Regions from separate parts of the Mesorhizobium sp. M1027 genome, predicted to be linked through region 3. Evidence: predicted binding sites of a transcription regulator. Region 3 holds the regulator's gene; each other region holds the start of a gene.

Region 1 (7,948 bases), on a different contig from region 3:
GTGCAGCACCTTGACCGCCTGGTTGGATTTCAGCGTGCCGGATTCGATACGGCCGGTGATGATGCGGCCGAGGAACGGATTGGCTTCCAGGATGGTGCCGATCATGCGGAACGGGCCGGGATGAACGGTCGGCGCCGGCACGTGCTTGATGACGAGGTCGAACAGCGGCGCCAGAGCCTGGTCCTTCGGGCCTTCGGGGTTTTCCGAGACCCAGCCGTCGCGGCCTGAACCGTAAAGGATAGGAAAGTCGAGCTGCTCGTCGGTGGCATCAAGTGCTGCAAAAAGATCGAACACCTCGTTGACCACTTCGACATGGCGCGCATCCGGCCGGTCGATCTTGTTGATGACGACGATCGGCTTCAGCCCAACCTTGAGCGCCTTGCCGACGACGAATTTGGTCTGCGGCATCGGGCCCTCGGCGGCGTCGACCAGCACGATGGCCGAATCCACCATCGACAGGATGCGCTCGACCTCGCCGCCGAAATCGGCGTGGCCGGGCGTGTCGACGATGTTGATGCGGGTATCCTTCCAGTCGACCGAGGTCGCCTTGGCCAGGATGGTGATGCCGCGTTCCTTTTCAAGATCGTTTGAATCCATGGCGCGCTCGGCGACGCGCTGGTTGTCGCGGAACGAGCCGGACTGTTTCAGGAGCTGGTCGACGAGGGTGGTTTTTCCATGGTCGACGTGCGCGATGATCGCGATATTGCGGATTTTCATGTTTTGGTCTCGGGAGCGTTGCAGGCAGCAGGCCAAAAGGCGCTGCCTCTTTCGGTTGGGCGGCTCATACAGGGTTTTTCGCAATTGCGAAAGAGGAGGCGAGCCACCAAATAAAGTCACCAAATCTTAAATGTCTTGGTGTGAAGTGGAATTATTAACCAAGGCGGAACCTTTCGTGGTCCGGACAGTTCGAATTTCATGATCGAGACAGGCATCAAACTCCGGCCGATTTTGGCATGTACCGCGCTCGCCGTCCTCCTCGCGGCAAGCGCGGCGCAATCGGCCGCGCCGTCCAAGGAGACGCGGTCTGCTCTGCCGTCCGACAAGCGCTCGGCAGAGCAGCTTTTTGCCGATGCTCCGGACGGCGTCGACCCGGTGGTAACCGGACCGGTCAGCACCGCCTTCAAGCAAAGGCAAAAAAACGCCGGATGCGACAGCGCCGTCTGGCCCAAGATTCCCGTCGTCTGCTATCCCGATTGATGCACATCCACCTTCCGGGTGGTCCTAAAAGGCAATCTCACGCCGATCGCACCGGATCGAGCGTGACCTTGTAGAGTTCGCTGTCGTCGCGATCCATCAGCCGCACCGTCAACTGCTCGGTGGCTCCATCGATGTCGACGAGCCCGAAGAACTGCAGGCCGGCCGACGGCGGCAGGTTCTGACCCTGTTCGGCGGTCGGTGCCTTGATGAACCTCAGCTCCGGGCCGAAAGTCATGTCGAAAGCATTCGGTCCGAATGTGCCGGCGTGGATCGGACCCGAAACGAATTCCCAGAACGGATTGAAGTCCTGGAACTGCGCCTTGTCCGGATTGTAATAATGCGCGGCTGTGTAATGCACGTCTGCGGTTAGCCAGACGGTATTGCTGATCCCCGCGTTCTTTATATAGCGAAGGAGGTCGGCAATTTCCAGCTCGCGCCCCTTGGCCGGGCCATTGTCGCCATTGCTGATTGCCTCGGCCCCGACCTTCTTGGTGCCGTCGTTCCAGACGACGAGGCCGAGCGGCATGTCGGCGGCGATGATTTTCCAGGTTGCATTGGAATTCGCCAGCTCGCGCTTCAGCCATTTCGTCTGTTGTTCGCCGAGGATGCGCGATTGCGGCGTCATCGTCTCCTGCATATTCTGACCGTTGGGGCCGCGATAGGAACGCATGTCGAGGAAGAACACGTCGAGCAACGGCCCATAGGCGATTTTGCGGTAGACACGGCCGGGCTCCGATGGCTCGTAGCGGATCGTCGTCATTTCGTGGAAGGCGCGCGCCGCGCGTGCCGCCAGTACATGGATGGATTTTTCGGTGTAGCGGTCGTCGGCGCTCAGATCCTTCGAATCCGACCAGTTGTTCACCACCTCGTGGTCGTCCCACTGGTAGAACGTCGGGCAGATGGCGTTCAGCGCCAGCACGTTCCTGTCCATCAAATTGTATTTCCACTGACCCCGGTATTCGTCCAGCGTCTCGGCAACCTTGCGTTTTTCGTCGATCAGCACGGTGTTCTTCCACTTGCCGCCGCCGGGCAGGTCGACCTCGTCCTTCATCGCGCCATCGGCATAGATCGTATCGCCCGAATGCAGGAAGAAGTCCGGCGTGTGCTTGGCGATAGTGGCGTAGGTCTTCATGCCGGTGTCGTCGATGCCCCAGCCCTGGCCAGCGGTGTCGCCCGACCAAGCGAAACGAATGTCGCGCTTCGAGGCAGGTGCCGTGCGGAAGCGGCCGACGATCGGCTCGGAAACGGCGTTAATATCGGAAAGATCGGCCGCGACCATGCGGTAGAAGATGTCCTGGTCGGAGGCGAGATCGGTAAGCAGCCGCTTCACCGTATAGTCGCTGGCCGGCGAGCTATCGAGCGGCGCCAGGCGGACGGCATTGGCGAAGCTCTCCGTCGGCGACACTTCGAACATGACGCGCGACGGCCGGTCCGTGCGCGCCCAGACCATGCCGCTGGTCGCATCGACGTCGCCGGATTGGATCCCGTGGGTAAAGGCCGGGCGCTGATTGGCGCGCGAGTAATAGGGAAGCGCGAGGCCCGACGCGCCGACCAGGCCAACGGCGCTGGCCGACGTGACGAAAGCGCGCCGCGTCATCGAAATCTTGTTCATGGCTGTCTCCTGGATGGCGTTGAACGTCGCCGCCAAGCTCCAGCTTCAATGTTTCAGGCACATTTCGAAACGATGAAGGTTTTCTGACATCAACAGGATGGCGAATCTCCCTCCTTGAGGGGGAGATGTCGCCGGAGGCGACAGAGGGGGTCGTCTCGCATGGAGCACCGACCTCTTGCGCCTGCGATAAGGGGCCGAGCCCGGTCGGACCGACCCCCTCTGGCCGCTTCGCGGCCATCTCCCCCTCAAGGGGGAAGATTAGCGCTCAGCCGTTGCAACTCAAGCCGCCTGCGGTTCCGGCTCGAAGGCCGGGCGGCTGGTGTTGATCAGCAGCGAGATGCAGGCGGCGGCTATTGCCGTCATACCGGCGATCAGGAAGGCAAGCTCGTAATTGCCTTGCAGCTCGCGCATGGTGCCGCCGAAGAAGGCCGCTGTCGCGGCGCCAACCTGATGGCCGGCGACGATCCAGCCGAAGACGATCGGTCCGCTGCGGTCGCCGAACGCCTCGTTGGAAAGCCTCAGCGTCGGCGGCACCGTGGCGATCCAGTCCAGTCCGTAAAACACGGCGAAGATGATCAAGCTGGTGGCCGAAAAGCCGGAATAGGGCAGATAGATCAACGACAGGCCGCGGATGCCGTAATAGACGCCGAGCAGCTTGCGCGGATCGAAACGGTCGGTGAGCCAGCCCGATAGCGTCGTGCCGATCAGGTCGAAAATGCCCATCATCGACAGCAGGCCGGCGGCTTGCACTTCGCCTATGCCCATGTCGCCGCAAAAGGCGATCAGGTGCGTGCCGACCAGCCCGTTGGTGGTGAAGCCGCAGACGAAGAAAGTGGCGAACAGATACCAGAACACGCGCGTGCCGGCGGCGCGGCGCAGCGTGCTCAGCGTATGCGAAAGGAAATTGCCTTGCGCGGCCGGCGGCGCCGGCGGCACGTCGTCGGCATCGGCGCCATAGCGGACCATGCCGATCGAGGCCGGGCGCTCCGGCACCAGCATATAGACCAGCGGCACCAGGCAGGCGGTGGCCACGGCAATGGCGATGGCGACCGGCTTCCAGCCGCCTGACTGGGCGAGCGAGGCGAGCAACGGCAGGAAGACCAGCAGCCCGGTGGCGCTGGACGCCGACATCAGTCCCATCACCAGGCCGCGATTGGTCTTGAACCAGCGGTTGACGATGGTTGCGCCGAGCACGGTGGCGACGGCGCCCGAGCTGACGCCGGAAAGCACGCCCCAGGTGAGGAGCAGATGCCACGGCTTGGTCATCAACAGGCTGAGCGCGGTCGATCCCGACATCAAAAGCAGCGCGGCAAGCAAGGTGCGGCGCAGCCCGATCCGCTCCATCAGCGCCGCGGCAAACGGCCCGGTCAGGCCATAGAGGAAGATGCCGGTGGCAGCGGCCAGCGAGACGACGTCGCGCCGCCAGCCGAAACTGTTCTCCAGCGGCAGCATCATGACTGCCGGCGCCGAACGCAGGCCCGCTGCGATCAGCAGGCAAAGGAAGATGACGGCGACCACGACGAAAGCGTAGTGCTGGCCAAACGGGCGGGATTGAGCTATCATGTTACTGACCGGTACGTTGCAGGAGCGCGGAACATACGTACCGACCGGTAACATTGTCAACCAGCTAATCGGCACACCAGACATGAAAAGCATTGAACCAACGATCAAGGCGAATGACGCACCGCCGCCTCGCGCCGCCGAACGGATTCTCCAGGTGGCGCGCGACCTGTTTTACCGGCAAGGCATCAGGGCGATCGGGGTCGACGAGATCGTACGGCGTGCCGGCGTCACCAAGCCCAGCCTTTACCGCAGCTTTCCGTCCAAGGATGAGCTGGCCGCATCCTATCTCCGGCACTATGACCTCGAATTTTGGGAGCGCTTCGACGAGGCTGTGAACGCCCATCCCGGCGATCCGCGCGCGCAGATCCTCGCCTTCCTGACGCGTGTCGGCAAGCGTACGCAAAGGCCCGATTATCGCGGCTGCGGCATGACCAATGCCGCGGTCGAGTATCCCGAACATGGCCATCCGGCGCGCATCGTGAGCGAAGCCAACAAGCGGGAATTGCGCCGGCGCCTGCGTGCCATGGCGGCAGAGATGGGCGCCGGCGACGCCGACACGCTGGGCGACGGGCTCCTGCTCCTGATCGAGGGCGCCTATATCAGCGGCCAGCTGTTCGGTGTCGGCGGGCCGGCGCAGTCGGTCGCCCGCAACGCCGACCTTCTGATCGAGGCAAGCCTGAAGAAATAGCGTTCCGTTTACCAGATCACTGTGAGCCAGCCTGAGTTCGTCTAGGCTGCTGCTAGATTTGACGGTACGCTGCGGCAGCCCGAACGGAGTTGTCCGCCATGCGCGCTCTTTTGATCCCGCTTGCCTTCGCCGGCTTCTGCAATGCCGCCCGGGCTGGCGACATATCCAGCGTCTATACCGATCTCGTCTGGGAGAAGGACTGCGTGACTTATGCCCAGGCGGAGGAAGGCGACGGCGACTGGGCCGACCTCGCCTGTTCGGGTTATGGCGGCTACCCGGTGATGGTTTCCTACGACGACGCGCGGGAATCGCTGTTCTACGGCTTTCCACCCGGCGATATGACCACGGTCTGGGAAAGCTTTTCCGGCCTCAACTCGGCTGGACCTAAAGTCGAGTGGCGGATCGAAACCAACGGCAAAACTACCATTCCGTTCGCCGTCATTCATCGTCGCTCGATCAGCGATACCGAGGGCGAGAACAAGTCGACGGAAGTGTTGATCGTCGCCAAGGTTGCCCAGCCTGACGCCCACGAAGGCTGCACGATCGGCCTTGTGCTCGCCACCGGCAATCCCGCCGCCAACGATCAGGCGCGCAAGCTTGCCGACGAGAAGGCACGCACCTTCGCCTGCGGCAAGGACAAGCGCGTAGTGATCGGCGACGCGCCCGCTTTCGGCCGCGTCGACAACTGATTATTTGCGCCCGATAATTACTTGCGCTTGGCCCGCTCGATGGCCTCGACGATCATCTTCTTGGCATAGGCCGCATCGTACCAGCCTTCGATCTTGACCCATTTGCCGGGTTCGAGATCCTTGTAGTGCTCGAAGAAATGCTGCACTTGCTGGCGGGTAATGTCAGGCAATTGCGTGTATTCGTGGACGTCTTCGTAGCGTAAGGTCAGCTTGGGCGAAGGCACCGCGATGACCTTCTCGTCCTGGCCGGCATTGTCCTCCATCACCAGCACGCCGATCGGCCGCACATTGATGACGCAGCCTGGCACCAGCGCGCGCGTGTTGCAGACCAGCACGTCGATCGGGTCGCCGTCGCCCGATAGCGTGTGCGGTACGAAACCGTAATTGCCGGGATAGCGCATCGAAGTGTGAAGGAAGCGGTCGACGAACAGCGTGCCGGCCTCCTTGTCCATCTCGTATTTGATCGGCTCGCCGCCGATCGGCACCTCGATAATGACGTTGACGTCCTCGGGCGGGTTCTTTCCGCTGGCAATCGCTTCGATCCGCATCGCTTTATCCCTCTCTCGATTGAAGATCGATAGCGGCCGATGGCGAATGGTGCAATGCGGCGAATGGTACTGGGGGGATCGTCCGAACCGAAACCGGCCGGATCATGCGCTGGCCGTCATTCCCAGACGAAAGCGACCTTCTTCAGTGCCTTCTGCTCGAAGATCTCGACGCCCTCGGCCACATCGCGGCCGCCGGCGCCGGCATAGAAGGCAAGTGCGTTCTGATTGTCTTCCAGCGCCCACACCACCATGCCTTTCAGGCCATGGTCGGCCAGCCGTGCCCGTGCGGCTGCGAACAGCCGACTGCCGAGCCCGATGCCTTGATATTCGGGCCGCAGGTAAAGCTCGTAGATCTCGCCCTGCTGCCTGAGCTCACGTGCTCGGTTCTTGCCGATCGTCGCGTAGCCGGCAATTTTGCCGCCGATTTCGACGACCAGGACGGTGGCGGCGCGGCGAATGGCATTTGCCCACCAATCGGCACCGCGGCGGTTGATCATCGATGTCAGTGTACGGTGCGGGATGATGCCCGAATAGGCGCCGCGCCAGGCCTCGAGATGCACGTCGGCAATGGCGGCTGCATCGCGTGGTTCGGCTTTCCTGATGTCGATGCTCAGCGTATTCATGATTGGTTAACCATAAACCCGCCGCGCCCGATTGCAAGAGTCCGGTCGGCCGCCGCGATGCTTTCACACAGCCGAACAGTGCGTCCTTGAGACGCTGGAAAACCGCTTTTAGCGAGATCAAATCTCGACCAGATGGTCGTCCAGTTCGTTGCTGTCGCCGGTCGAGACCGGAAAATGCTCGGCCAGTACCGCACCGACCGCTTCGATCGCCTTGACGAACCCGTCGGCAAGCCGATCGTCGCCGGCATGCGCCGTAAGGTCGCGGACGACACCGTCCCAGACATGCTGGCCGACACGAGAATCGATGCCGCTGTCGGCGACCACCTCGGCATAGCGCTCGGCGATCGAGACGAACACCAGCACGCCCGTGCGCGCCGTGGTGCGGTGGACGTTGCGGGCGAGGAACTGCTTCATCGCATTGGCGTGGGCGGCTTGGTAGCGCAGACGCCTCGGCACCAAATGGATGCGCAATGCGGGCAATGCCCACAACAGGATGAGCACACTGGCAAGCGCCAGAAGCTCGGCGATGACGAAATGCGGCAAGCGGATCGACAGCCACCAGGCTTCCAGCCCGTAACCGACGGCGAGGCTGACGACGAGCATGCCGAGCATCGCCATGAAAGCGGCCGGGAAGAAATAGCCGTCGCTGGCATGCGCCACGACGCAGTAGATCTCGCCGTCGGTCTTTGCTTCGGCAGCGCGGATCGCATCGGCGATCCGCTCATGATCTTCGGGGCTGATCGGTCGTGTTGCCATGATTGATGTCTCACCAGCTTCCTGAAGAACCGCCGCCGCCGGACGAACCGCCGCCACCTGAAAACCCACCGCCCGAACTTCCGGACGACCAACCGCTGCCGGAACTTCCAGACGACCAGCCACTGCCGGACGAGGTCCCCGACGTCCAGCCAGCGCCACCGGAGGATGACGAAGCTGGCCCACGGCCGTAGCGGAACGTCATCCCCAGCCACTTGTACACGCCCGGCGACAGCTTCGTGCCGAAGATCGGCGGCAGGAATGCCATTGCCAAG
Region 2 (7,948 bases), on a different contig from region 3:
GCTTTGGGAAAAGCCGTTCCTGTCGGGCGAGGCGAACATGTCGCACACCATTGGCAATCTCGAGCATCACCACTTCAAATACTCGGCCTTCCGCCAGCCGGGCGACGTGCATGTGCACATGTTCGGCACGGCGACGCTGTCCTTCGCCGACGGCATCAGGACCGAGGCCGGTGACGTATTCGAAATCGAGGCGCAGGATTTCGGCCTGCCGCTGCGCAACCCGCTTGAAATCGAGCAGCCGGTGAAGGTGGCGGTGAAGGCGCTTTGAGGCGTCGATGACAGCGTGATCTCCCCCCTCGTGGGGGAGATTGGCAGTTCCAAACTCATCGCGCGGCGCGGAAATGCTTGGACAGTTTCAGGCCCTGCGCCTGATAGTTCGAGCCGAGATCTGTGCCGTAGAGTGCCTGCGGCCGTTTCAGCATATGCTCGTAGACCAACCGTCCGACGATCTGGCCGTGGTCGAGGATGAACGGCACTTCGTGGCTACGCACCTCGAGCACCGCCCGGCTGCCGGTGCCGCCCGACGCCGAATGGCCGAAACCCGGGTCGAAGAAACCGGCATAATGGACGCGGAACTCGCCGACCAGCGGGTCGAAAGGCGTCATTTCGGCGGCGTAGAGTGGCGGCACATGCACCGCCTCGCGCGACACCAGAATATAGAATTCGTCCGGATCGAGCACCAGCTCGCCGGCACCGCTCTTGTAGAGCGGCTCCCAGAAATCGACGACATCCTGCGCGGCGCGCTTGTCGACGTCGACCAGGCCGGTGTGGTGCTTGCCGCGATAGCCGACCAGCCCGTCCTTGTCGCCGTCGAGATCGATCGACAGCGCGATTCCCCCGCCTGAGATGTTGGGTGGTTCGGTGGCGACCAACATTTCGGCGCGGTGCAACTCGTGCAGCTCGCTTTCCGACAAGAGCGCATTGCCGGTGCGGAACCTGATCTGCGACAGCCGCGAGCCGGTCCGCACGATGATCGGGAAAGTGCGCGGGCTGACCTCCAGATAGAGCGGGCCTTCATAGCCGGCGGCGATCTTGTCGAACTCGTGGCCACGGTCGGTCATTACCCGGGTGAAGATATCGAGCCGTCCAGTCGAGCTTTTCGGGTTGGCGGAGGCGGAAATATGGGCGGGCAGCGCCAGGCTTTCGAGCAGCGGCACGATGTAGACGCAGCCGGTTTCCAGCACCGCACCTTCGGCGAGGTTGATCTCGTGCAGCTTCAGCCGGTTGAGCTTGTCGACAACCCTGTGGTCCGGGCCGGGCAAGAAGGAAGCACGCACTCGCCATGCCTTGTCGCCGAGCCTGAGGTCAAGGCTGGCCGGCTGGATCTGATCGGCATCGAGCATGCGCGGCGACTTCAGCGCGCCCGTCTGGAACAGCGCGGAAATATCCTGATCGGGAAGAATGCCTGTCTGCCGCAAGGGTCTGGCTCCGTTCGAACGCCGGGCGAGGTCTTGTTCTGTCGCAGGTCCGACCGTGGACGCCTTTGGCACCTGCTTGGTACAATCCTCTTAATCATGCCGGCAATTGACGCAAGCGTGGCGCGGGTCTAAAGCTCGTTATCCCGTGGTGATTTGGCCGGTCGGCTTGCAGCCACGTTAAACAAGTCGCTAAAGGACCGTCGGCCGCAAGGCCATATGGACCGGTTGCGACTTTCGCGGCCGGTTTTTTGTTGTTTGGACCAATTTTGGTGTTTGGATGGAATGATGACCAAGAAGCGCGACTGGAAGCCTCAGACCGCACTCGTGCATGCCGGGACGCTGCGTTCCGGCTTCGGCGAGACCTCCGAGGCGATGTATCTCACCCAAGGCTATATCTACGAGACGGCGCAAGCGGCGGAGGCCCGCTTCAAGGGCGAGGAGCCGGGCTTCATCTATTCGCGCTATGCCAATCCGACGGTCGACATGTTTGAGAAACGCATGTGCGCGCTGGAAGGAGCCGAGGACGCGCGCGCCACGGCATCCGGCATGGCGGCGGTGACGGCAGCACTGCTGTGTAGCGCCAAGGCGGGCGACCATATCGTAGCGGCCCGCGCGCTGTTCGGCTCCTGCCGCTGGGTGATCGAGACGCTGGCGCCGAAATACGGCATTGAGGCAACGCTGGTCGACGGCACCGACATCGCCAATTGGGAAAAGGCGGTCAAGCCAAACACCAAACTGTTTTTCCTGGAAAGCCCTACCAATCCAACGCTGGAGGTAGTCGACATTGCCGCCGTGGCGGCACTTGCCAATTCGATCGGCGCCAGGCTGATCGTCGATAATGTCTTCGCTACGCCCTTGCAGCAGAAACCCCTGCAGCTCGGCGCCCACATCGTCGTCTATTCGGCCACGAAGCATATTGACGGCCAGGGGCGTTGTCTTGGCGGCATCGTTCTGTCGGACAAGAAATGGATCGACGAGAATCTGCATGACTATTTCCGCCACACCGGCCCCAGCCTCTCGCCCTTCAATGCCTGGACGCTGCTGAAAGGCCTGGAGACGCTGCCGCTACGCGTACGCCAGCAGACGGAAAGTGCCGGCCGCATCGCGGATTTCCTGGCCGAGCGCCCGCAAATCGCCCGCGTCATCTATCCCGGCCGCGCCGACCACCCGCAAGCGGCCGTGGTCAAGAAGCAGATGTCGGGCGGCTCGACGCTGATTTGCTTTGATGTGAAGGGCGGCAAGCAGGCGGCCTTTGCCTTCCAGAACACACTCGACGTCGTGCTGATTTCCAACAATCTCGGCGACGCCAAGAGCCTGATCACCCATCCGGCGACGACCACACACAAGAACTTGACTGATGAAGCCCGCGCCGAGCTCGGCATCGGACCGGGAACGCTCAGGCTGTCAGTCGGCCTTGAGGACGCCGACGACCTGCTCGAAGACATCGAGCAGGCACTGAGAGTTGCCGGATAAGGGCTGGCCGAACAGAGGCAGCGGGGACGTGCCGATCAGGCGCCGGACGGGGTCTCTTCCAGCTCCGCGACAGTCTTCGTCTGGATAGTCATCACGTTGCCGCGCCAGTCGATGGCGCCGCTCAGCCATCCGCGCGCCCAAATGACGGGAAGCATCAGGTCTCGTGCCATCATCGCCGGGATCGTGCGCGGCGACAGGTGCCATCCCTTGGCCGAGGCCAAGGCGCATTCCGGCAGGTAGGCCGCGACCAGCACGGCGACGGCGGTTGCCGGCAGGCTGACGCCGGCGTCAGCCGCGGCGATCAGTGCAAGCACCAGCGGCGGTGCCGCGCCGATCAGGATTTCGGGGGCAAAGAACAGTGCAAAGGTGACGCGGCGCAGCCGCGCCCAGCGCGCCTGCCGCGACCAGATCTCGCCAAGCGTGCGCCGGCCGAGCGGCTGTTCGAAGGGAGAGGCGACAAGATTGACCCGTAGTCCGAGCCCATTGACCAGCTTGGTCGCGGCGGCGTCCTCGGCGATCTCGGCGGCAAGCGCGCGGATGCCGCCATTGGCATCGAGCATTGGCTTGTTCCACAACATGCTCTTACCCTGGGCGAAGCCGAGGCCGAGCGCCTCTCCAGCGTACTGCCAGCGTGCCTGCAGCGTGTTGAGAAAGGCGCATTCGACCTCCCCCCAGAAGCCGTCCGGCCGCGAGCCGATTGGCGTCGAGCAGACGAGGCCGGTGTCATGCCGCCACGCCGCCATCAGGTGCTGGACGTAGTCGCTCGGCATAAGCACATTGGAATCGGCAAGGATGACCCAGCGATAACGCGCCGCCTCCCAACCCTTCACGCAATTGTTGAGTTTTGGATTGCCGCTGATGCGGTCGTCACCGACCAGAAGGCGGGCGCGAATAGCTGGAAAGCGCGCCATTGCGGCGGTGATCGGCTTGACCACCGGGTCGTCGGCATGGGCGACACAGAAGATGAGTTCGTAGCGCGGCCAGTCGAGTGAGAAGGCGCGCTCCAGCGTCTCTTCGGCAAACGGCTCGACGCCGCGCGCCGGGATGACGATCGATACCGGCGGCGCGTTGGCCGCGGGCGGTGCAATACTGGCTGGTCGCTTCAGCTTCTGCGAAGCTAACAGGATGCTGGCGAGATTTGAAAGAAGGAGGGCTATGGAAAGGAGGGCGGCTGCGAATGTCGGTTCCATCGAGATCTGGTCGCTCCAGAAATGCCGGCCGCATGACAGCCGTTTTCAACAATTCGACAGAACGCTGAGTCGTCCGGCACAAGCCTGCACACCATCATTGTCATGTGTCACTCAAATGACATTGTTTTTCGGCACCTGCGCTTGAGATCGGGCAAGAAGATGCTGCGCATCGTTGACCAAACTGCGCTGAGCATCGAAAGTTCCATCTACATTGCTTTGGAGCAGTTTATGTACAGCGCCGTCACCCGCAACATCGAAGTGCAGGTCAGGCCGTTCTATCTGGAGGATCACTCCGATCCGCCGCAAAACCGCTATGTCTGGGGCTACCAGGTGACCATCGACAATCAGTCGGATGAGTTCGTGCAGCTTCTGTCACGCTACTGGCACATTACCGACGGTACCGGCAAAGTCGAGGAAGTGCGCGGCCCCGGGGTCGTCGGCGAGCAACCCGGACTCAACCCCGGCGACAGCTATCAGTATACGTCCGGATGCCCGCTCTCGACCCCGTCCGGCATCATGGTCGGGCACTACACAATGCGCAACAAGCGGGGCGAGACGTTCGACGTCGCCATCCCCGCCTTCTCGCTCGATTTGCCGGGCACGCGGCGCACCGTCAATTGAGGGCCGTCATCCAGCCGCTGCAAACTCCGCCGGGTCGAAGTCATATTGCTTCGAGCAGAATTCGCAGGCGACGTGAATGCTGCCATCCTCGGTGCTGTCCCTGATCTCCTCGGCGGAAAAGCCTTCGAGAATGCCGCGGATCTTCTCCCTCGAGCATGAGCACTGGTCGGCGACCGGCACGCCGCCGAACACGCGGACGCCATGCTCGTGGAAAAGCCGGTAAAGCAGCCGTTCGGCGCCGATCGTCGGATCGATCAGCTCGGTCGGTTCAATAGTACCAAGCAGCGCCAGCAGCTCCTGCCAGGAATTGTCGGTCGGGTCATGGATTTCCTCACGCGGATCGCCGTCGCCACCGGGAAGGTCGGGTACGCGCATACGCTCCGCCGACTGCGGCAGGAATTGTGCCAGCAGGCCACCGGCCCGCCATTGCTCGCGGGCACCGCCGACGCCGGGCGTCAGAAGCTTGGCAACCGAAAGGCGGAGGTCGGTCGGAATCTGCTCCGACTGGCGGAAATAGGTGCGTGCGGCATCTTCAAGTGTGACACCGTCGAGCTGGACGATGCCCTGGTAGCGTTGCGTGTGAGCGCCCTGGTCGATGGTCAGCGCCAGGACGCCGCTGCCGAGCAGCGTCTGCGGTGACGTCTCGCCGGCCGAAGTCAAAGCCTGCAGCCGGCCGGCATCGAAGCGGGCATAAGCGCGCAGCGCGTGCGGCGTGGAGAAATCGGCGACCAGCATGTCCACCGGCCCGTCGGTGCGGGTCTGCAGAATGAACTTGCCCTCGAATTTCAGCGAAGTTCCGAGCAGTACCGTCAGCACACAGGCTTCGGCCAGGAGCCGGGCGACCGGCTCGGGATAGTCGTGGCGGCTGAGAATGGCGTCGAGCATCGGCCCGAGCTGGACGGTGCGGCCGCGCACGTCGAGCGGGCCGACCTCGAACGGCACGACATGATCGTCGCCGGCGTAGCCGAATTCGCCGAGCTTGGGTTTATGTTCAGCCAATTGATGAGTTTCCAACATGACAAAGCTCCGGGGCGCGGCGATGCCGCCCTCCGGGGCGCATGCGACGAGACGCGCTCGATTTGCGTGATGCGCCTGAGATAGGCACCACCCACTCCCGGATCAAGGCGGCCCGGATCAAGGCGGCGCAGATCAGGCCGGCCCGGATCATCGCGGCCCGTATCAAGCGCCCAGGCACCAGGCCAGGACCGCCTTCTGGGCATGGAGCCGGTTCTCGGCCTCATCGAACACCACAGAATGCGGTCCGTCGATGACCTCGTCGGTAACCTCCTCACCGCGATGCGCCGGCAGACAGTGCATGAACAGCGCGTCCGGCTTGGCTTTCGCCATCAGTGCCGCGTTGACCTGATAGGGCAGGAAGACATTGTGGCCGCGGGCACGGTGCTCCTGGCCCATCGACACCCAGCAGTCGGTGACGATGCAGTCGGCCTCGTGAACGGCCTCCTCGGGCGAGCGGGTGAATTTCAGCTTGCCGCCATTGGCTTTCGACCAGTCTACATGCTTCTGAGCCGGTTCGCTGCCCTCGGGCACGGCGACGTTCAGCTTGAAATGGAACCGCGCAGATGCCTCCAGGAGCGAATGCAGCACGTTGTTGCCGTCGCCGGTCCAGGCGATCGTCTTGCCGGCCACCGGACCGCGGTGCTCTTCGAAGGTCATGATGTCGGCCATCAGCTGGCAGGGATGGGTCTCGTCGGTCAGCCCGTTGATGACGGGGACCGTAGCGTTTTCCGTCAGTTCCAACAGCCGGTCATGCGAGGTGGTGCGGATCATGATGGCATCGACATAGCGCGACAGCACCTTGGCCGTGTCGGCAATGGTCTCCGAGCGGCCAAGCTGCATCTCGGTGCCGGTCAGCATGATCGTCTCGCCACCCAACTGCCGCATGCCGACGTCGAACGATACGCGCGTGCGCGTCGACGGCTTGTCGAAGATCATCGCCAGCACCTTGCCTTCGAGCGGCTTGCTGCGTTCTCCGGCCTTGAGCCTTGCCTTTCGCACAGCTGCGTCGTCGAGCATGAAGCGCAGATCGCCTTCGGAAACGGCAGAAAGATCGGTAAAATGGCGAAGGGACATCAGGAATTCCAGGATTACTTCGCAGCGGCAGCGACGATGGCATCCGCCAGGCTCTTGGCGCCGGCACGAATGCGCTCGAGCGCCTCGTGGATCTCGGCGTCGGTGACGGTGAGAGGCGGCAGCAAGCGGATAACGTTGTCGCCGGCCGGAACCGTCAAGAGATGCTGGTCACGCAGTGCCACCGTGACCTTGGTGTTGGGCATCGCGCATTTAAGCCCAAGCATCAGGCCGGTGCCCCTGATGCTTTCGATAACATCCGGAAATTCGTCGGCGACACCGGCAAGCCCCTGCTTCAACAGCAGCGCCTTGCGCCGGACGTCCTCGAGAAAGCCGTCTTCCAGCACCACGTCGAGCACGGCGTTGCCGACCGCCATCGCCAGCGGACTGCCGCCGAAGGTGGTGCCGTGCACGCCGGCGGTCATGCCGACCGCCGCCTCGTCGGTGGCGAGGCAGGCACCCATCGGGAAGCCGCCGCCGATGCCCTTGGCCACCGCCATCAGGTCGGGGGTGACGCCCGCCCATTCGTGCGCGAACAGCTTTCCGGTGCGGCCGACGCCGCATTGGACCTCGTCGAAAATCAGAAGCAGTCCGTGCTGATCGCAGAGCTGCCTGAGCCGCTTCAGCGATTGCGTCGGCACTTGCCTGATGCCGCCCTCGCCTTGCACCGGCTCGATCAGGATCGCCGCGGTTTCAGGCGTGATCGCCTTTTCGGCCGCATCCACATCGTCGAAGCCGACCTGGTCGAAGCCGTCGACCTTGGGGCCGAAACCTTCCAGGTATTTGTATTGGCCCCCGGCGGCGATGGTCGCCAGGGTACGGCCGTGGAAGGCGCCTTCGAAGGTGATTGTGCGGTATCGCTCGGGATGGCCCGTGACGAAGTGGTAGCGCCGCGCCGTCTTGATGGCGCATTCGAGCGCCTCTGCGCCGGAATTGGTGAAGAACACCTTGTCGGCGAAGCTGGCGTCGGCCAACCGCTCGCCGAGCCGGCTCTGTCCCGGAATCTCGTACAGATTGGAGACGTGCCAGAGCTTGGCGGCCTGCTCGGTGAGGGCCGCGACCAGATGCGGATGGCCGTAGCCCAACGAATTGACGGCGATCCCGCCGGCGAAATCGAGATATCGCTCGCCCTTATCGGTGACCAGCCATGTGCCTTCA
Region 3 (7,948 bases):
AAGACATAGCGGCCGAAACGGGTACGCTTGGTGATGAAGGTCATGATCAGCCCGACGGCCACAGCCATCAGCACGGGTATGGCGATGCCATGGGCGATGAACAGCCCGCCTTCGGGAACTGTTATATTGTTGGCCGCCGCGTATCTGTTCACGATGCCGACCGGCCAAGGATAGGAATTGGCGAGCCATATGGCGCCCATGATGACAGCGCAGGTGAGGACACCGAGGAACGTCTCGGCCCAGATCGGGCGCAACGGAAAGCGGAACCGCTTGCGCTGCACCCGTCCGTTGAGCAGCATGAACACAACCGCCAGGCACGCGATAATTCCGACGATCCAGCTCCATCGCGCGCCGATCGAACCCGCCGGCCCACCGCCCATCAGCTGGAACGTGGCATCAAGCGGCGCAATCGTCTGACCGCTGGCGACCCACCATGCGGCACCCCGCCAGACCAGAAGGCCGCCCAGCGTCACGATGAAGGCCGGCACCTCGAGATAAGCGATGATATATCCCTGGAACGCTCCGATAAGAAGACCGAGCGCCAGGCCAATGGCCAGCGCCAGGATCCAGATCCAGGGGTTGCCGAGTTGCAGACCGATCATTCGCACCAAGAAATGCACCTGCGCAAAGCCCATGACCACGCCGATCAGGCCTTCGGCGGAACCGACCGACAGGTCGATATTGCGCATGACGATAACCAGCACCATTCCGGCGGCCATTATGGCCACGGCGGAAGTCTGCACCGAGAGGTTCCAGAGATTGCGTGGCGTCAGGAAGGTCCGGCTGTCGAAGTCGAACGGATTGACGCCGAGCCGTACGCTGGAAACGACATGCAGCCCGATCCAGATGACCAACAGCGCGCCGACCATGCCGAGCATGCGGGTGTCGATCTCGGTTGCCTTGAGAAACCGGGCAACGATGCCGAGCTCGGATTCCCGCGCCCGGTCCGCCGTGCTGTCGACCGGCGTGTTGGAAGTCGTGTCGGTCATCATGTTTCTCCCGCCGGGTTGCCGTCTGCCGCGGATGCCGGAAGCAGCCTAGAAATTATCCGCCGGAAGCGGAAAAACAATTCTTTTTGAAAAAAACGCCGCGGCATTACAGCCGCGGCGTTCTCTACGCTTGGAAACGACGGATCAGTTGCAGACCGCAACAGTGCCAGCCGCCACGCCGGCGCAGACCTCTTCTTTCTTGATCCAGCCGGCGTCGATGACGACGTTGAGGTTATCCTTGGTGATGGCGACCGGAGTCAGGAACAGCGACTTGACCGTGTTGCCGCCGGGCGTGGTGAAATCCTTCACGCCGGCAATGTCGGTCATCTGCTTGCCGTCGGCAAGCTGCGAGGCGATCTCGGCGGCGTTCTTGCCGAGCTCGCGCGCGTCCTTCCACACCGACACGGTCTGTGTGCCAAGCGCGATGCGGTTCAGCGCGGCGTGGTCGCCGTCCTGGCCCGAGACCGGAACCGATCCGGCCAACCCTTGTGCTGTCAGCGCGGCGACGACGCCACCGGCGGTGCCGTCATTGGCCGCGACCACGGCATCGACCTTGTTGTCGTTGGCGGTCAGGAACTGTTCCATGTTCTTCTGAGCGTTGGCCGGCAGCCAGCCGTCCGTATAGGCCTCGCCGACATTCTTGATCTTGCCGCTGTCGATGGCCTCCTTCAGCACCTCCATCGAACCGGCAAACAGGAAATCGGCATTCGGATCGGAACCCGAACCCTTGATGAAGACGTAGTTGCCTTCCGGCTTCACCTTGAAGACTTCGCGGGCCTGCATGCGGCCGACCTCCTTGTTGTCGAAGGTCAGATAGAACACGTCCTTGTTCTCGATCAGCCGGTCATAGCCGACGACCGGGATGCCTTCGTCCAGTGCCTTCTGCACGGCCGGCCCGATGGCCGAGGCATCCTGTGCGAGGATGATCAGCGCATTGGCACCCTGCGAGATCAGGCTCTCGACGTCGGTGAGTTGCTTGCCGGGGTTGGACTGTGCGTCGGCGGAAATATACTTGTCGCCGGCGGCCTCGATGGCCGCCTTCATTGCGGCCTCGTCGGTCTTCCAGCGCTCTTCCTGGAAGTTCGACCAGGAAACGCCGATGAGCTTGTCTTTCGCCTGCGCCACCGACGCCAGCGCCAGCGTCATGGCGACACCCGCCAGAATGGCGGCCGTGAATTTCTTCATCATATCCTCCCTGCGCCGCGTACGGCGTGACCAATTGCTCAACGACCAGCTTAGAAGCTCTAATTTTTTCGAGCCTCGAAAAAATACTGGCCCGATCTCCGGCTGCTGTCAACATCGATTCTGATGGATTTTGATGACTGTGCGAGTTTTTTCGAGCGTCGGAATAAACGATGACAGCGCCACCTGCATCTGACACTATTTGCCGCATCCGACACTATTTGTCGGACATTACCGACGGCTTCCGGTTCATGAGCGGCCGCGGCAACCGGGAGGAAAGCAAAACGATGTCGGTCGGAATCCGCCATGACGATTTGCGCCGGCGCAACCGGGCGATGGTGATCTCGGCGGTGCGCCGGGCCGGCCAGCCATCGCGTACGGAGATCGCAGCCACCACCGGCCTCAGTCATTCAACCATATCGGCGATCTCCTCCGACCTGATACGGGAAGGCATCCTCGCCGAGAGCAAGGCAAGTGAGCCCGTTTCGTTGAAACGCGGTCGTCCACAGGTCGGCCTCGCCCTCAACCCGGAAGCGGCGGCGGTGCTGACTGTGGTGTTGTCGCTGAATTTCCTGTCGGCCGCCATTATCGACTATGCGGGACAGGTGGTCGCCGAGGAACAGCGCCGGCTGGACACGCTGACCATGCCGCGCGACGAGCTGATCCGCGAATGCATGGCCATCGTCCGGCGCCGGCTTGAGGACCCAGACCTTGACGTCCGCAGTGTCGCCCGCATCGCCCTGGCGATTCAGGGCATTACCGACTCCCCTGCACGCGCCATGCTGTGGTCGCCGATCACGCCGCAGACCGACATCGCCTTTGCCGACATGCTGGAGGACGAATTCGGCATCCCGGCCACGGTGGAGAACGACTGCAATATGATGGCGGTGGCTTTGCGCTGGCGCAATCCGGATCGCTATCGCGACGACTTCATCGCCATCCTGCTTTCGCATGGCATCGGTATGGGGCTTGTGCTGAAGGGCGAACTGTTCACCGGGACGCATTCCTCGGGCGGCGAATTTGGCCACATGATCCATCGTCCGGGCGGAGCGCTCTGCCGTTGCGGGCGGCGCGGCTGCATCGAAGCCTATGCCGGCAACTATGCCATCTGGCGCAACGCCAGGCAGATGAGCGAAGACAGCGAACCGGTCGCCGACGTCGGCGACGCCGACATGCGCGCGCTGGCCGCCCGCGCGCGCGAGAAGGATGGGCCGGAACGCGAGGCCTACCGCAAGGCCGGCGAAGCGCTGGGTTTCGGTCTCGGCTCGCTGTTCGCGCTGATCGATCCGGCACCGGTCGCGATGGTCGGCGCCAGTGCCGCCGCCTTCGATCTGATCGAGCCGGCCTTGCGCAAGGCCATCGCCCAGACCGCCGGCGGCCAGCACTCGGGCTCGATCTCCTTCGATACCGAGCCGAACGAATTGCCGCTGATCCGCGAAGGCTGCGCGATGCGGGCGTTAAGCTTCGTCGACCAGGAGATTTTCGCGCCGGGCGCGCAAATGAGGCCCGGCGTCAGAAAGAACGTCGCCTGACCAGGCGGGTCAATCTTCCCTGATCGCATAGCCGGCACCGCGGATGGTGCGGATGACATCCGGCATGCGGCCGTTATTGACGGCTTTGCGCAGCCGCCCGACATGCACGTCGACGGTGCGTTCGTCGATATAGATCGTCTCGCCCCAGACATTATCGAGCAACTGGCTACGCGAGAAGACGCGGCCCGGATGCCGCATCATGAACTCGAGCAACCGGAATTCGGTCGGCCCGAGCCGGATCTCGCTCTTCTTGCGATAGACCCTGTGCGATTCGCGATCGAGCACGATGTCGCCGACCTTCAGCACGCTGGACAGCACTTCCGGCTTGGCGCGCCGCAGCAGCGCCTTGACCCTGGCCATGAATTCCGGTGTCGAAAACGGTTTGACAAGATAGTCGTCGGCGCCGGTCGAAAGACCGCGCACCCGGTCGCTCTCCTCGCCGCGCGCGGTCAGCATGATGATCGGCAGCCGCTCGGTTTCGGGGCGCACGCGCAACCGGCGGCAGAGCTCGATGCCGGAAACCGCCGGTATCATCCAGTCGAGCACCAGAAGGTCGGGCACATTCTCCTGCAAACGGATCTCGGCTTCGTCGCCGCGTGTCACCACCTCGACCTGGTAGCCTTCGGATTCGAGATTGTAGCGGAGCAGCACGCCCAACGGCTCCTCGTCCTCCACCACCATTATGCGTGGTGCGATCATCGGCTGGGCACCCCCATCATGTCACCGGCGCGGACATTGTCGTTTCGTCCTGCTTCGGACGGTTGACCGGCAATTGCTCGCCGGTCAGCACATAATACGCATTTTCGGCGATGTTGGTGACATGGTCGCCGATCCGCTCCAGATTCTTGGCGCAGAACAGCAGATGCGTGCAAGCGGTGATGTTGCGCGGATCCTCCATCATGTAGGTCAACAGCTCGCGGAACACCGACGTGTATTTGACGTCGATGCGCTCGTCGGCGGCACGCAGCTTGGCCAACGCGGCCGCATCGCCTGCAGCATACTCCTCGATGACGCCCTGCACCTGGATGAGCACCAGCTGCGCCATCGCATCGATGGAATGCGATAGGTCGCGCGGCGTGACGCTGAGGCCGACCGCGCTCACACGCTTGGCGATATTCTTGGCAAGGTCGCCGATGCGTTCGAGGTCGCCCGCCATGCGGATCGCTCCGACGACATGGCGCAGATCGTGAGCCATTGGCTGGCGCTTGGCGATCAGGGTGATGGCGCGGTCGTCCAGTTCGCGTTGACGCGCGTCCATGATGGCGTCGTCAGAGACGACGCGTTGCGCCAGCACGTTGTCGGAATTCAACAGGGCCTTGGTCGCCCCGCCGACCATCGAACCGGCGAGGTCGGCCATGTCGCGGATCAGCTTGCTGATCTGCTCGAGATCCTCGTCGAAAGAAGCGACTGTGTGTTCGCCCATGGTCCTGTCCTCATATGCATGATCGGAACGGCTCAGCCGAAGCGGCCAGTGATGTAGTCCTGCGTGCGCTTCTCGCGGGGCGACGTGAATATCTTCTCGGTCCGGTCGAACTCGACCAGTTCACCCAGATACATGAAGGCGGTCTGGCGCGACACGCGCGCCGCTTGCTGCATGTTGTGGGTGACGATGACGATCGTGTAGTCGGCTTGCAGCTCGTCGATCAGTTCCTCGATCTTGGCCGTCGACAGCGGGTCGAGGGCCGAAGCCGGTTCGTCGAGCAGAATGACTTCCGGCTTCACTGCCACGGTGCGGGCAATGCAGAGCCGCTGCTGCTGGCCGCCGGACAGGCTCAAGCCGCTGGCGTTTAGCTTGTCCTTGACCTCGCTCCACAGCGCGGCCCGCTTCAACGCTTGCTCGACGCGGCCGTCCATCTCGGACTTGCCGAGATTCTCGTAGAGCCTGACGCCGAAGGCTATGTTCTCGTAGATCGACATCGGGAACGGCGTCGGCTTCTGGAATACCATGCCGATCTTTGTCCTGAGGAGGTTGAGATCCTGCGACCGGTCGAGAATGTTCTTGCCGTCGAGCAGCACCTGGCCCTCGGCGGTCTGTTTCGGGTAGAGCTCGTAGATGCGGTTGAAGACGCGCAGCAGCGTCGATTTCCCGCAACCCGAAGGGCCGATGAAGGCCGTGACGCTGCGCTCGGGCAGCGACAGGCTGATGTCCTTCAGCGCCTTGCTCTGGCCGTAGTAGAAGTTGAGGTTCTTGACCTCGATCTTCGTCTTCTCGGTGACCGTTTCGGTCATCGTCATGTCCGGAGACAACATCTGTGTCATCTGTCCTCTCTGCGTCCGGTAAGGCTGCGGGCGAGGATGCTCAAGCCCAGAACCGTCAGGGTGATTATGAGTGCGCCGGTCCACGCCAGTTGCTGCCATTCCTCGTAAGGGCTGAGAGCGAACTGGAAGATGGTCACCGGCAGGCTGGCCATCGGCGCGTTGATATTGCTGCTCCAGAACTGGTTGTTGAGCGCGGTGAAGAGCAGCGGCGCCGTCTCGCCGGAAATGCGTGCTATCGCCAGCAATATGCCGGTGACGATGCCGGACAATGCGGCGCGGTAGGCGACCGAACGGATCACCACCCAGCGCGGCGCGCCGATCGCGGCACCGGCTTCACGCAACGCGTTCGGCACCAGGTTGAGCATGTCTTCAGTGGTGCGCACGACCACCGGAATGACCAGGATGGCAAGCGCCACGGCGCCGGCAATGGCCGAGAAATGTCCCATTGGCCGCACCATCAATTCATAGACGAACAAGCCGATGATGATCGACGGCGCCGACAACAGGATGTCGTTGATGAAGCGGACGACGGTGGTGATGCGCGAAAAGCGTCCATACTCGGCCATGTAGGTTCCCGCCAGCACGCCGATCGGCGTGCCGACGACAACGGCGATGATCGTCATCAGCAGGCTGCCCGCGATGGCATTGAGCAGGCCGCCGGCCTCGCCCGGTGGTGGCGTCATCTCGGTGAAGACCGCGAACGAAAGCCCGGCTGTGCCCTTATAGACCAACGCACCGAGGATGAGCGCCAGCCAGGCAAGCCCGATGCCGGCGGCGACGACGCAAAGCGCCATCATCACCGAATTCCTGGCTTTGCGGCGGCTGTGGAGCGATGAGGATGTCGACATCGGTCAGGCTCCCGTACGGGCGTCGATCCGCATCAGCATATAGCGGGCGGCGGCAAGGATCAGGAAGGTGATGACGAACAGGATCAGGCCGAGCGCGACCAGCGAGGAGGTGTAGAGGTCGCCGTCGGCCTCGGTAAATTCATTGGCGATGGTCGCCGAAATCGTCGTGCCCGGTGCGAACAGGGAGGCACTGATGCGATGCGCGTTGCCGATGACGAAAGTCACCGCCATGGTTTCGCCGAGTGCCCGGCCGAGGCCAAGCATGACGCCGCCCATGATGCCGATGCGGGTATAGGGAATGACCACGCGCCGGGTCACTTCCCAGGTCGTGCAACCGATGCCGTAGGCCGATTCCTTCAGCACCGCCGGCACCGTATCGAAGACATCCTTGGTGATCGAGGTGATGAAGGGCAACACCATTATGGCGAGGATCAGCGCCGAGGTCAGAAGGCCGATGCCGTAAGGAGGGCCGGCGAAAAGGCTGGATAGTCCCGGCACGCCGTGGAAGATGTTGATGATGAAGGGCTGTATCGTCGTCTGCAGGAATGGCGCGAACACGAACAGGCCCCAGATACCATAGATGATCGAGGGAATGCCGGCCAATAGCTCGACCGCTATGCCGATCGGGCGCCTGAGCGGGCGCGGGCAGAGCTCGGTGAGAAAGATCGCAATGCCGATGCCGATCGGAACCGCGATCAGGATGGCGATGGCCGCCGTTACCAGGGTGCCGTAGATCGGCGCCAGTGCGCCAAATTTTTCCGTGACCGGATTCCAGCTCTCAGTCGTCAGGAAAGAAAAGCCGAAGGACGACAGCGCCTGCCATGAGCCGGCAAACAGCGAGATCGCGACACCGCCGAGGATGACCAGCACAAGGATTGCGGAAGCGCGGGTGAGTCCGCGAAATATGGCATCTGTGAGCGCGAAGCGCCGCACCGTAGCGTCCCTGGCCCGGGCTGCTGCAGATGATGGCATGGCATCGGAAGCGATGGTCATTGGGTCCTCGCGATTAAAGGCAACAGGGAGGGCGCCGTCGACGCCCTCCCTGGAGGAGATTACATAGCCGAGTAGAGCGGCTTGCCATCGTCGCCGACGACTTCCTTGGCCCACATGGCCTTGACGCTCTCAACCACCTTGTCGG
Region 4 (7,948 bases), 100 kb from region 3:
GTTGCTTGGCCTTCTCGGCGTCCTTGCGGGCCTGCACGGCGGCCGCGTAGGGCGTATCAAGCGCAGCCTTCCTGCCGCAGGCCGCAACGGTGGCCATTGCTGCCAACAGCGTCAGCGTCACCAAAATCCTGCTTCCGGTCATCGTGCCATCCGTCCGAAACTTTTGCCCGCAGCCGCTTCTAGCCGAGTTTTGCGGCCATTGCACCCCGCGTCTTACGCCTTGGCGAGCCGCTTTTTCCAGTAGCGGATCTGCTTGCGCACCTCGGACGGCGCGGTGCCGCCGAAGCTCGTGCGGCTCTTTACAGAATTCTGCACGGCAAGGACCGAAAACACGTCGGCGCTGATACCGGGGTGAATGGACTGCAGATCCTCCAGCGAAAGCCTGTCGAGCCCGATCTTCCTGTCCTCGGCCAGCGCCACCGCCCGGCCAGTGATATGGTGCGCCTCGCGGAACGGCAGGCCGAGCGTGCGCACCAGCCAGTCGGCGAGGTCGGTCGCAGTCGAATAGCCGGCGCCGGCGGCCTTTTTCATCGCCGCGGTGTTCACCGTCATGTCGCGCACCATGCCGGTCATTGCCGCCAGCATCAGGTCGAGCGTCTCGGCCGCGTCGAAGACGGATTCCTTGTCTTCCTGCATGTCCTTGCCATAGGTCAGCGGCATGCCCTTCATTACTGTCAGCAAGCCGACGAGGTGCCCGGTGACGCGGCCGGTCTTGCCGCGCACCAGTTCGGCAGCGTCGGGATTCTTCTTCTGCGGCATGATCGACGAACCCGTCGAGAAACTATCCGACAGCCTGACGAAGCCGAATTGCGGCGTCGACCAGATGATGATCTCTTCAGCCAGTCGCGACAGATGCGTCGCGCAGATCGCTGCTACGCCCAGGAACTCGAGCGCGAAATCGCGATCCGAAACGCTGTCGAGCGAATTGCGCATCGGCTCGCGGAAGCCAAGCGCCTTCGCTGTCTCGTGCCTGTCAATCGGAAAGCTGGTGCCGGCAAGGGCGGCAGCGCCGAGCGGGCTTTCATCCATACGCTCAATCGCATCGCGGACGCGAGACAGGTCGCGCGCAAACATCTCGACATAGGCCATGCAGTGGTGGCCGAAGGTCACCGGCTGCGCCGCCTGCATGTGGGTGAAGCCCGGCATCACCGTTGCCGCATGCTCCTCGGCGCGATCTAGGAACGCCGTGATCAGCCCCTTCAGCGCCTCGGCGACGCGAAAGCACTCGTCCTTGACCCACAGCCTGAGGTCGACCGCCACCTGGTCATTGCGCGAGCGGGCGGTATGCAGGCGGCCAGCTGCGGGCCCGATCAAATCGGCCAGACGGGCCTCGATATTCATGTGGATGTCTTCCAGCCTGGTGGAGAACTCGAATGTGCCGGCCTCGATCTCTGCCAGGATCGTGTTCAGCCCGTGAGTGATTTTTTCTTGATCGGCCGCCGAAATAATGCCCGTTTGCGCCAGCATCTGGCAATGGGCGATCGAGCCGCGAATATCCTGCGCATAGAGTTTGCGGTCGAACGAGATCGACGCGTTGATCGCTTCCATGATTGCGGCCGGACCCGAGGCAAAACGTCCGCCCCACATCTGGTTGCTGGCCTTCTTGTCGTTCATCGCTATAACCCGTGCTCCGGAGCAGTTTTTCAAAAATGGCAGACGGCAATAGATTTTTCCCGGCTTTGCGTCTCATCCTCGCCGCTTTGGTTGCGGGCGTGCTGGCCGGCGCGGTCGCGGTATATGTCAGGGAAAGCAGTTCTGGCAACAAGGCGCCCGCGCCAGTGGCCGCCGGCGGCGGCAAGGACGACGCCGCCTGCGTCGCCAAGACCGACCGTGCCAAGAAGATCGCCGCCGCTGCTACCGGCCAGGTTGCCGCGCTTTTGCCGGCGGATCCGCCGCAATCGCTGAAAAGCCTTGCCTTCAACGGCCCCGACGGGGAGCCGACGATGATCGCCGATCATGCCGGCAAGACGGTGCTGCTCAATCTGTGGGCGACATGGTGTGCGCCTTGCCGCGCCGAAATGCCGGCGCTCGATGCGCTGCAGAAGGAGATGGGCAGCGATGCGTTTCAGGTTGTTGCCGTCAACGTCGATGCCGGCGACGATGCCAAACCGAAGAAATTCCTGGAGGACACCGGCGTCAAGTCGCTCGGCTACTATCGCGATGCCACGATGGCGCTGTTCAACGACGTCAAGACGCGCGGCCTGGCGCTAGGTCTGCCCGTCACCATGCTGATCGATGGGCAAGGCTGCCTCATCGCCCATATGAACGGCCCGGCCGAATGGTCGGGGCCGGATGCCAAGCGTCTGGTCGAGGCGGCGCTTCAGCCGGGATAGGCTCAGACCGTGCGCAGGCGCGGCTTGAGCACGGCAATGCTTGCGCCGCGTCGGCTGGCTGTGCGGATTGCCGGAGCAGCCACGCCCGTCAGTTCGCCGAACGTCTCGATCGGAGCCGGTTTGCCGAGGTAATAGCCTTGCCCGATCTCGCAAGCCTCGGCGTCCAGGAACTGCAATTCACCCGGCGTCTCGATGCCCTCCGCAAGGACCGGTAGGCCGAGACCGCGTCCAAGCCCCAGCACGGCGCGGACGATCGCCGCGAACTGGGCGTTCTTGTCGACCGATTTGATGAACGACCCGTCGATCTTGATCTTGTCGAAGGGAAAGGCGCTAAGGTTGGACAGCGAAGAGTAGCCGGTGCCAAAATCGTCCATCGCTACATGCACGCCAAGCGCCTTGACCTGCCTCAAGGCCGCCAGCGCGCGTGGCATATCCTTCACCAGGGCTGTTTCGGTGATCTCCAGTTCCAGCCTGCCGGGTGCCAGGCCGGACCTCGCCAGTGCGTCATGCACCTTGCGGCTGAAGTTCGGATTGTGAAGCTGCACGGCGGAGACGTTGACTGCGACCATCAGCGGATTTGTCCAGCGAGCAGCATCGTTACAAGCCGTCGTCAGCACCCAGTCGCCGATCTGGGCGATCGCGCCACTGTCCTCGGCCACGGGGATGAAAACAGCCGGAGAAATATCACCCCGCTCAGGGTGCTGCCACCGGACCAGGGCTTCGAAGCCGATCATCCTGCCGCCGCGGATTTCCTTCTGAGGCTGGTAGACGAGGTGGAACTCCTTGCGGGCGATGGCCTGGCGCAATTCATGCTCCATCACGCGCTTGTCGCGGGCCGCGGTGCCCATGGCTATCTCGAAAAACCGGTAAGTGTCCCTGCCTTCGGTTTTGGCGCGATGGAGTGCCGTGTCGGCGTGGCTGATCAGGCCGGCCTGGTCTTCGGCATCCAGCGGAAAGAAGGCGATGCCGATGCTGGCCGAGACGAGGCCGGAGCCGACCGAAACCCTGTTTTCCTCGCGGATCGCCGCCAGCAAGTCCTCGGCTATCCGGCCTGCGGCCAGGGGGTCGGGGAGGTTCGGAGCTATGATGGCAAATTCGTCGCCGCCGAGACGCGCGAGCATTTGTCCGTGGCGCGGAATGCCGGAAATGCAGTGCGCGAGTTTCTGCAGCATCGCGTCACCGGCGCTGTGGCCGTAGAGGTCGTTGACTTGCTTGAACCGGTCGAGGTCAAGCAGCAGGAGCGCCAGATATCCATCCCTGCCGCCACGATCCATCGAGGCGAATTCTGCTTCCAGCCGGGAAGAAAAGCTCCGCCGATTGGCAAGCCCGGTAAGCGGATCGAAATGCGCGAGGCGGAGGATCTCTTCTTCTGCTTTCTTGCGCTCACGGATGTCGCGAACGGCAAGCACCGTATGAGGCCTGCCGCAGTAGGTGATCTTCCTGGCGATCAGCTCGACAGGAATTCTCGCGCCGTCGCTGCCCCTTAATGTCGCTTCCTGCGCCTGTTCGCCGAAGCCGGACATAGCGGCTGCGCTCTGTCCGTCGAAAAGCTCGCCGAGTTGCATCGTATTCAGGGTGGCTGTCGCTGTTCCGGTCAGCTTCGCCATACTGTCATTGGCGCTGACGATGCGGGTGCCATCGCAAACGATCAGACCTTCCACCGCCGCATTGGCGAGATCGTGCATGCGCTCGGCCTCGAGCTTCTGGTGGCGAAAGCGCAGATCGATCCACAGCGCGGCACCTGACAGCACAAGGATTACAAGGCTGGCGACCGCTGCGGCAAAGGCCTGGGAAATGGGCTCGATGGAATGTTCGGATATTTCAATCGAGGAATCCGGAATGATCGACACCGCGGCCATCGCGATGAAATGCAAGCTGCAAATGGCCAGCGTCAAAAGCGCGGCGCCGCCGAGAGTCGCGAGTGCTGACGGGCGGCGCAAGACGACCAGGAGCGCCAGTGCCGCAAGGGTCACGCCGGCCAGAAGCGATATCGCGACAAGGAGCAGGTTCCATACGACCCGGCCTTCGACCTCGAAAGCTGCCATGCCGATGTAGTGCATCGTCGCGATGGCGCCACCGAGAATGGCGCCACCGACGAGGAAATGGTCGATGCCGCGGCGCAAGGTGGCGACCCACATCCCAAGCGCGGTCAGGATGACGGCGGCGGCAAGCGAAAAGGCGGATAATCCCGGATTGTATGCGTTCGGTATTCCCGGCGTAAACGCGGTCATGGCGATGAAATGCGTCGCCCATATGCCGAACCCGGTCGAAGCTGCGGCGATCATCAGCCAGACAAGCCGGTTTCGCTCGGTCGATCGGCCGACATGCTTAAGGAGATTAACCGCAGAGAAACAAGAAATTCCACAGACGAGTGCGGCGAGCGCAACCAGTCTCAGGTCGTGCTGATTTACGATACAATTATAGACCGTCAGCATCCTGGTTCACTCGGTCAAAACTAACAGGGGAGGTGTGACGGATTAGCTCTTGGAGATTTTAACGAATGGTTAACCCGCGGGCCATGAGACGGGTCTTTTCGGGGGAAAACCGACGCCCGCTGCGCCGAAAAGACGGTGATGTGATTTCTGGCGCCCGGTTTCGGTAGCGAGTGCACTTTAGGAAGGAATGATGTTCATTGATCGGCAACAAAACCGTTGTCCGATTGTCATCAGCGCCACATATTGGCTTTGCGGAGGTGCCCCCTTTCGCCAATGACAAACGGGAGATGAAACATGAAGTTCTTCGGCTTTGCGGCCGGTATCGCCGCCACCGTGACCCTGCTTTCCACCACCTCTGCCTTCGCCGTCACGCAGATCAGCTGGTGGCACGCCATGACCGGCGCCAACGCCGAGGTCGTCGCCAAGATCTCCAAGGATTTCAACGCCAGCCAGAGCGACTATGAGCTCGTTCCGGTGTTCAAGGGCACCTATCCGGAGACGCTGAATGCCGGCATCGCTGCCTTTCGTGCCGGGCAAGCGCCCGATATCCTCCAGGTGTTCGACGTCGGCACCGGCGTGATGATGGCGGCCGAGGGTGCGATAAAGCCGGTGGCCGATGTGATGACCGGCGCCGGGATGACTTTCGACAAGAGCCAGTATCTGCCCGGCATCGTCAGCTATTATTCCAAGCCGGACGGCACCATGCTGTCCTTCCCCTACAACTCCTCCTCGCCGATCCTCTACTACAACAAGGACATCTTCCAGAAGGCAGGCCTCGACGTGAACAATCCGCCCAAGACCTGGAACGAGGTTTGGAAAGCCGCCAAGAAGATCAAAACGAGCGGCGCCGCCTCTTGCGGCTATACCTCGACCTGGCTGACCTGGATCCATCTGGAGAATTTCGCGGCGTGGAATGACGTGCCTTGGGCCACCCAGCAGAACGGCCTGGCCGGCGGCGACGTCGAACTCAAGATCAATGCGCCGATTTTCGTCAACCACTTCCAGGCGCTCGCCGACCTGTCCAAGGACGGCACGTTCAAATATGGCGGGCGCACCTCCGAAGCCAAGCAGATATTTCTCGCCGGCGAATGCGGCATCTTCACCGAATCGTCGGGCGGCCTCGGCGATATCGTCAAGTCCGGCATGAACTATGGCATCGGCCAGCTTCCCTACGATAGTGACGCCAAGGGTGCCCCGCAGAACACGACGCCGGGCGGTGCCAGCCTGTGGGTGTTCGGCAACAAGTCGGACGAGGAATACAAGGGCGTTGCCGCCTTCTTTGCCTATCTGTCCAAGACCGATGTGCAGGAATACCTGCACCAGAAGTCGGGATACCTGCCTGTGACGCTCGCCGCATATGAGGCGACCAAGAAATCAGGCTTCTATGACAAGAACCCCGGCCGCGAGACACCCATCCTGCAGATGATCGGCAAGTCGCCGACCGACAATTCGAAGGGCGTGCGCCTGCCGAATCTGCCGCAGGTGCGCGATATCCAGAACGAGGAGCTGGAGAAGATGCTGGCCGGCCAGCAAACCGCCCAGCAGGCCCTCGACAATGCGGTCGCGCGCGGCAACGCCGCAATCAAGGAAGCCCTGGACAACTAACGAGATCGTCTCGGTCAATCGGTTGGAATATCGCCCACGCGAGCGCGCGTGGGCGATGCCTGGATAGCGAGGGAAATCAGCCTGTCTCCACGCGTCGTCTTTCCCAACAAGATCCTGCCCTACCTGCTGGTGGCGCCACAGCTTGCCATAACCCTGGTTTTCTTCTACTGGCCGGCCGGTCAGGCGCTTTACCAGTCGATGCTCAGGCAAGACCCGTTCGGGCTGAAGAGCAGGTTCGTCTGGTTTGCCAATTTCCGGAAGGTGCTGGCCGATCCGGCCTACCTCAACTCGATCACGGTCACGGTGGTGTTCTCGCTTGCGACCGCGATCGTTGCCATGGTTGTGGCCCTGCTGCTCGCGGTCATGGCCGAGAAGGCCGTGCGCGGCAAAGGCCTCTACCGCACACTGTTGATATGGCCTTATGCCGTGGCGCCGGCGATTGCCGGCATGCTTTGGCTTTTCCTGTTCAACCCTTCGATCGGCTCGTTAGCCTATTTGCTGAGAAGCCTCGGCATCCCCTGGGACCCACTGCTCAACGGCACCCACGCCATGATCCTGCTGGTGTCGGCGGCTGCCTGGAAGCAGATCAGCTACAACTTCCTGTTCTTCGTCGCCGGCCTGCAGGCGGTGCCGAAAACGCTGATCGAAGCGGCGGCCATGGACGGCGCCGGCGAGACCAAGCGCTTCTGGACCATCGTCTTCCCGCTGCTTGCGCCGACAACCTTTTTCCTGCTGGTCGTCAACACCGTCTATGCCCTGTTCGATACGTTCGGCATCGTTCATGCCGTCACCGGCGGCGGGCCGGGCAAGACGACCGAGACGCTGGTCTACAAGGTCTATAATGACGGCTTCGTCAATCTGATCCTGGGCGACTCGGCGGCGCAGTCGGTCATCCTGATGGCCATCGTCATCGCGCTCACAGCGATCCAGTTCCGCTATGTGGAACGCAAAGTCCACTACGGCTGAGGGCAGCGATGATCGGCCAGTCCCCGCTCCGCACCTTCATCGCCCATGCCGTGCTCATCCTCGGCATATTGATCGTGGCTTTTCCGATCTACTACACCTTCGTGGCCTCGACGCACACGCTGCAAACGATCCTCAGGCCGCCGCTGCCGCTCTTGCCGGGCAGCCAGCTATGGAACAACTACAGTGAGGCGCTGTTCGGCGGCATCGGCCGTATCGGCGGGGTCAGCGTCGGCAGGCTGCTCCTCAACACCACGATCATGGCGCTCGGCGTTGCGGTCGGAAAGATCTTCATCTCGATCCTGTCGGCCTACGCGATCGTGTTCTTTCGCTTTCCGCTGCGCATGACTTTCTTCTGGCTGATCTTCATCACCTTGATGCTTCCAGTCGAGGTGCGCATCCTGCCGACCTACAAGGTGATGGTCGATCTCGGCATGATCGACACCTATGCCGGCCTGATCGTCCCGCTGATCGCCTCAGCCACCGCAACGCTGCTGTTTCGCCAATTCTTCATGACCATACCGGGCGAATTGGTCGAGGCGGCGCGTGTCGACGGTGCCGGGCCATGGCGCTTCTTCTTTGATATCCTCCTGCCGCTGTCGCGGACAAACA

The links. The regulator PhoB, encoded in region 3, activates phosphate uptake and scavenging genes when phosphate is short. The targets are predictions, from matches to a motif close to TGTCATNNANCTGTCAT.
Region 1: NKH50_RS06220 (alkaline phosphatase D family protein) is a predicted target of PhoB. The motif match lies at 2,882-2,898, and genes of this name have one in related genera.
Region 2: NKH50_RS10710 (ceramide glucosyltransferase) is a predicted target of PhoB. The motif match lies at 4,186-4,202, and genes of this name have one in related genera.
Region 4: ugpB (sn-glycerol-3-phosphate ABC transporter substrate-binding protein UgpB) is a predicted target of PhoB. The motif match lies at 4,983-4,999, and genes of this name have one in related genera.

The regions. Positions count from the first base shown of each region.
Region 1 covers NZ_JAMYMW010000002.1:338,691-346,638, reverse strand. The annotation lists gene typA (translational GTPase TypA) at 1-717, opposite strand, end outside; gene NKH50_RS06225 (hypothetical protein) at 916-1,197, shown strand; gene NKH50_RS06220 (alkaline phosphatase D family protein) at 1,235-2,809, opposite strand; gene NKH50_RS06215 (MFS transporter) at 3,089-4,372, opposite strand; gene NKH50_RS06210 (TetR/AcrR family transcriptional regulator) at 4,455-5,060, shown strand; gene NKH50_RS06205 (hypothetical protein) at 5,159-5,749, shown strand; gene ppa (inorganic diphosphatase) at 5,767-6,297, opposite strand; gene NKH50_RS06195 (GNAT family N-acetyltransferase) at 6,414-6,920, opposite strand; gene NKH50_RS06190 (TPM domain-containing protein) at 7,038-7,676, opposite strand; gene NKH50_RS06185 (TPM domain-containing protein) at 7,687-7,948, opposite strand, start outside.
Region 2 covers NZ_JAMYMW010000004.1:332,959-340,906, reverse strand. The annotation lists gene araD1 (AraD1 family protein) at 1-268, shown strand, start outside; gene NKH50_RS10720 (2'-deoxycytidine 5'-triphosphate deaminase) at 324-1,418, opposite strand; SAM riboswitch at 1,554-1,631, shown strand; gene NKH50_RS10715 (O-succinylhomoserine sulfhydrylase) at 1,701-2,891, shown strand; gene NKH50_RS10710 (ceramide glucosyltransferase) at 2,927-4,081, opposite strand; gene apaG (Co2+/Mg2+ efflux facilitator ApaG/CorD) at 4,310-4,702, shown strand; gene NKH50_RS10700 (Hsp33 family molecular chaperone) at 4,709-5,719, opposite strand; gene argF (ornithine carbamoyltransferase) at 5,882-6,793, opposite strand; gene NKH50_RS10690 (aspartate aminotransferase family protein) at 6,808-7,948, opposite strand, start outside.
Region 3 covers NZ_JAMYMW010000010.1:142,101-150,048, forward strand. The annotation lists gene NKH50_RS20375 (sugar ABC transporter permease) at 1-989, opposite strand, end outside; gene xylF (D-xylose ABC transporter substrate-binding protein) at 1,134-2,174, opposite strand; gene NKH50_RS20385 (ROK family protein) at 2,459-3,703, shown strand; gene phoB (phosphate regulon transcriptional regulator PhoB) at 3,713-4,402, opposite strand; gene phoU (phosphate signaling complex protein PhoU) at 4,419-5,126, opposite strand; gene pstB (phosphate ABC transporter ATP-binding protein PstB) at 5,159-5,962, opposite strand; gene pstA (phosphate ABC transporter permease PstA) at 5,959-6,810, opposite strand; gene pstC (phosphate ABC transporter permease subunit PstC) at 6,814-7,803, opposite strand; gene pstS (phosphate ABC transporter substrate-binding protein PstS) at 7,863-7,948, opposite strand, start outside.
Region 4 covers NZ_JAMYMW010000010.1:41,065-49,012, reverse strand. The annotation lists gene NKH50_RS19855 (hypothetical protein) at 1-142, opposite strand, end outside; gene argH (argininosuccinate lyase) at 214-1,614, opposite strand; gene tlpA (thiol:disulfide interchange protein TlpA) at 1,650-2,333, shown strand; gene NKH50_RS19840 (bifunctional diguanylate cyclase/phosphodiesterase) at 2,336-4,768, opposite strand; gene ugpB (sn-glycerol-3-phosphate ABC transporter substrate-binding protein UgpB) at 5,063-6,373, shown strand; gene ugpA (sn-glycerol-3-phosphate ABC transporter permease UgpA) at 6,455-7,339, shown strand; gene ugpE (sn-glycerol-3-phosphate ABC transporter permease UgpE) at 7,348-7,948, shown strand, end outside.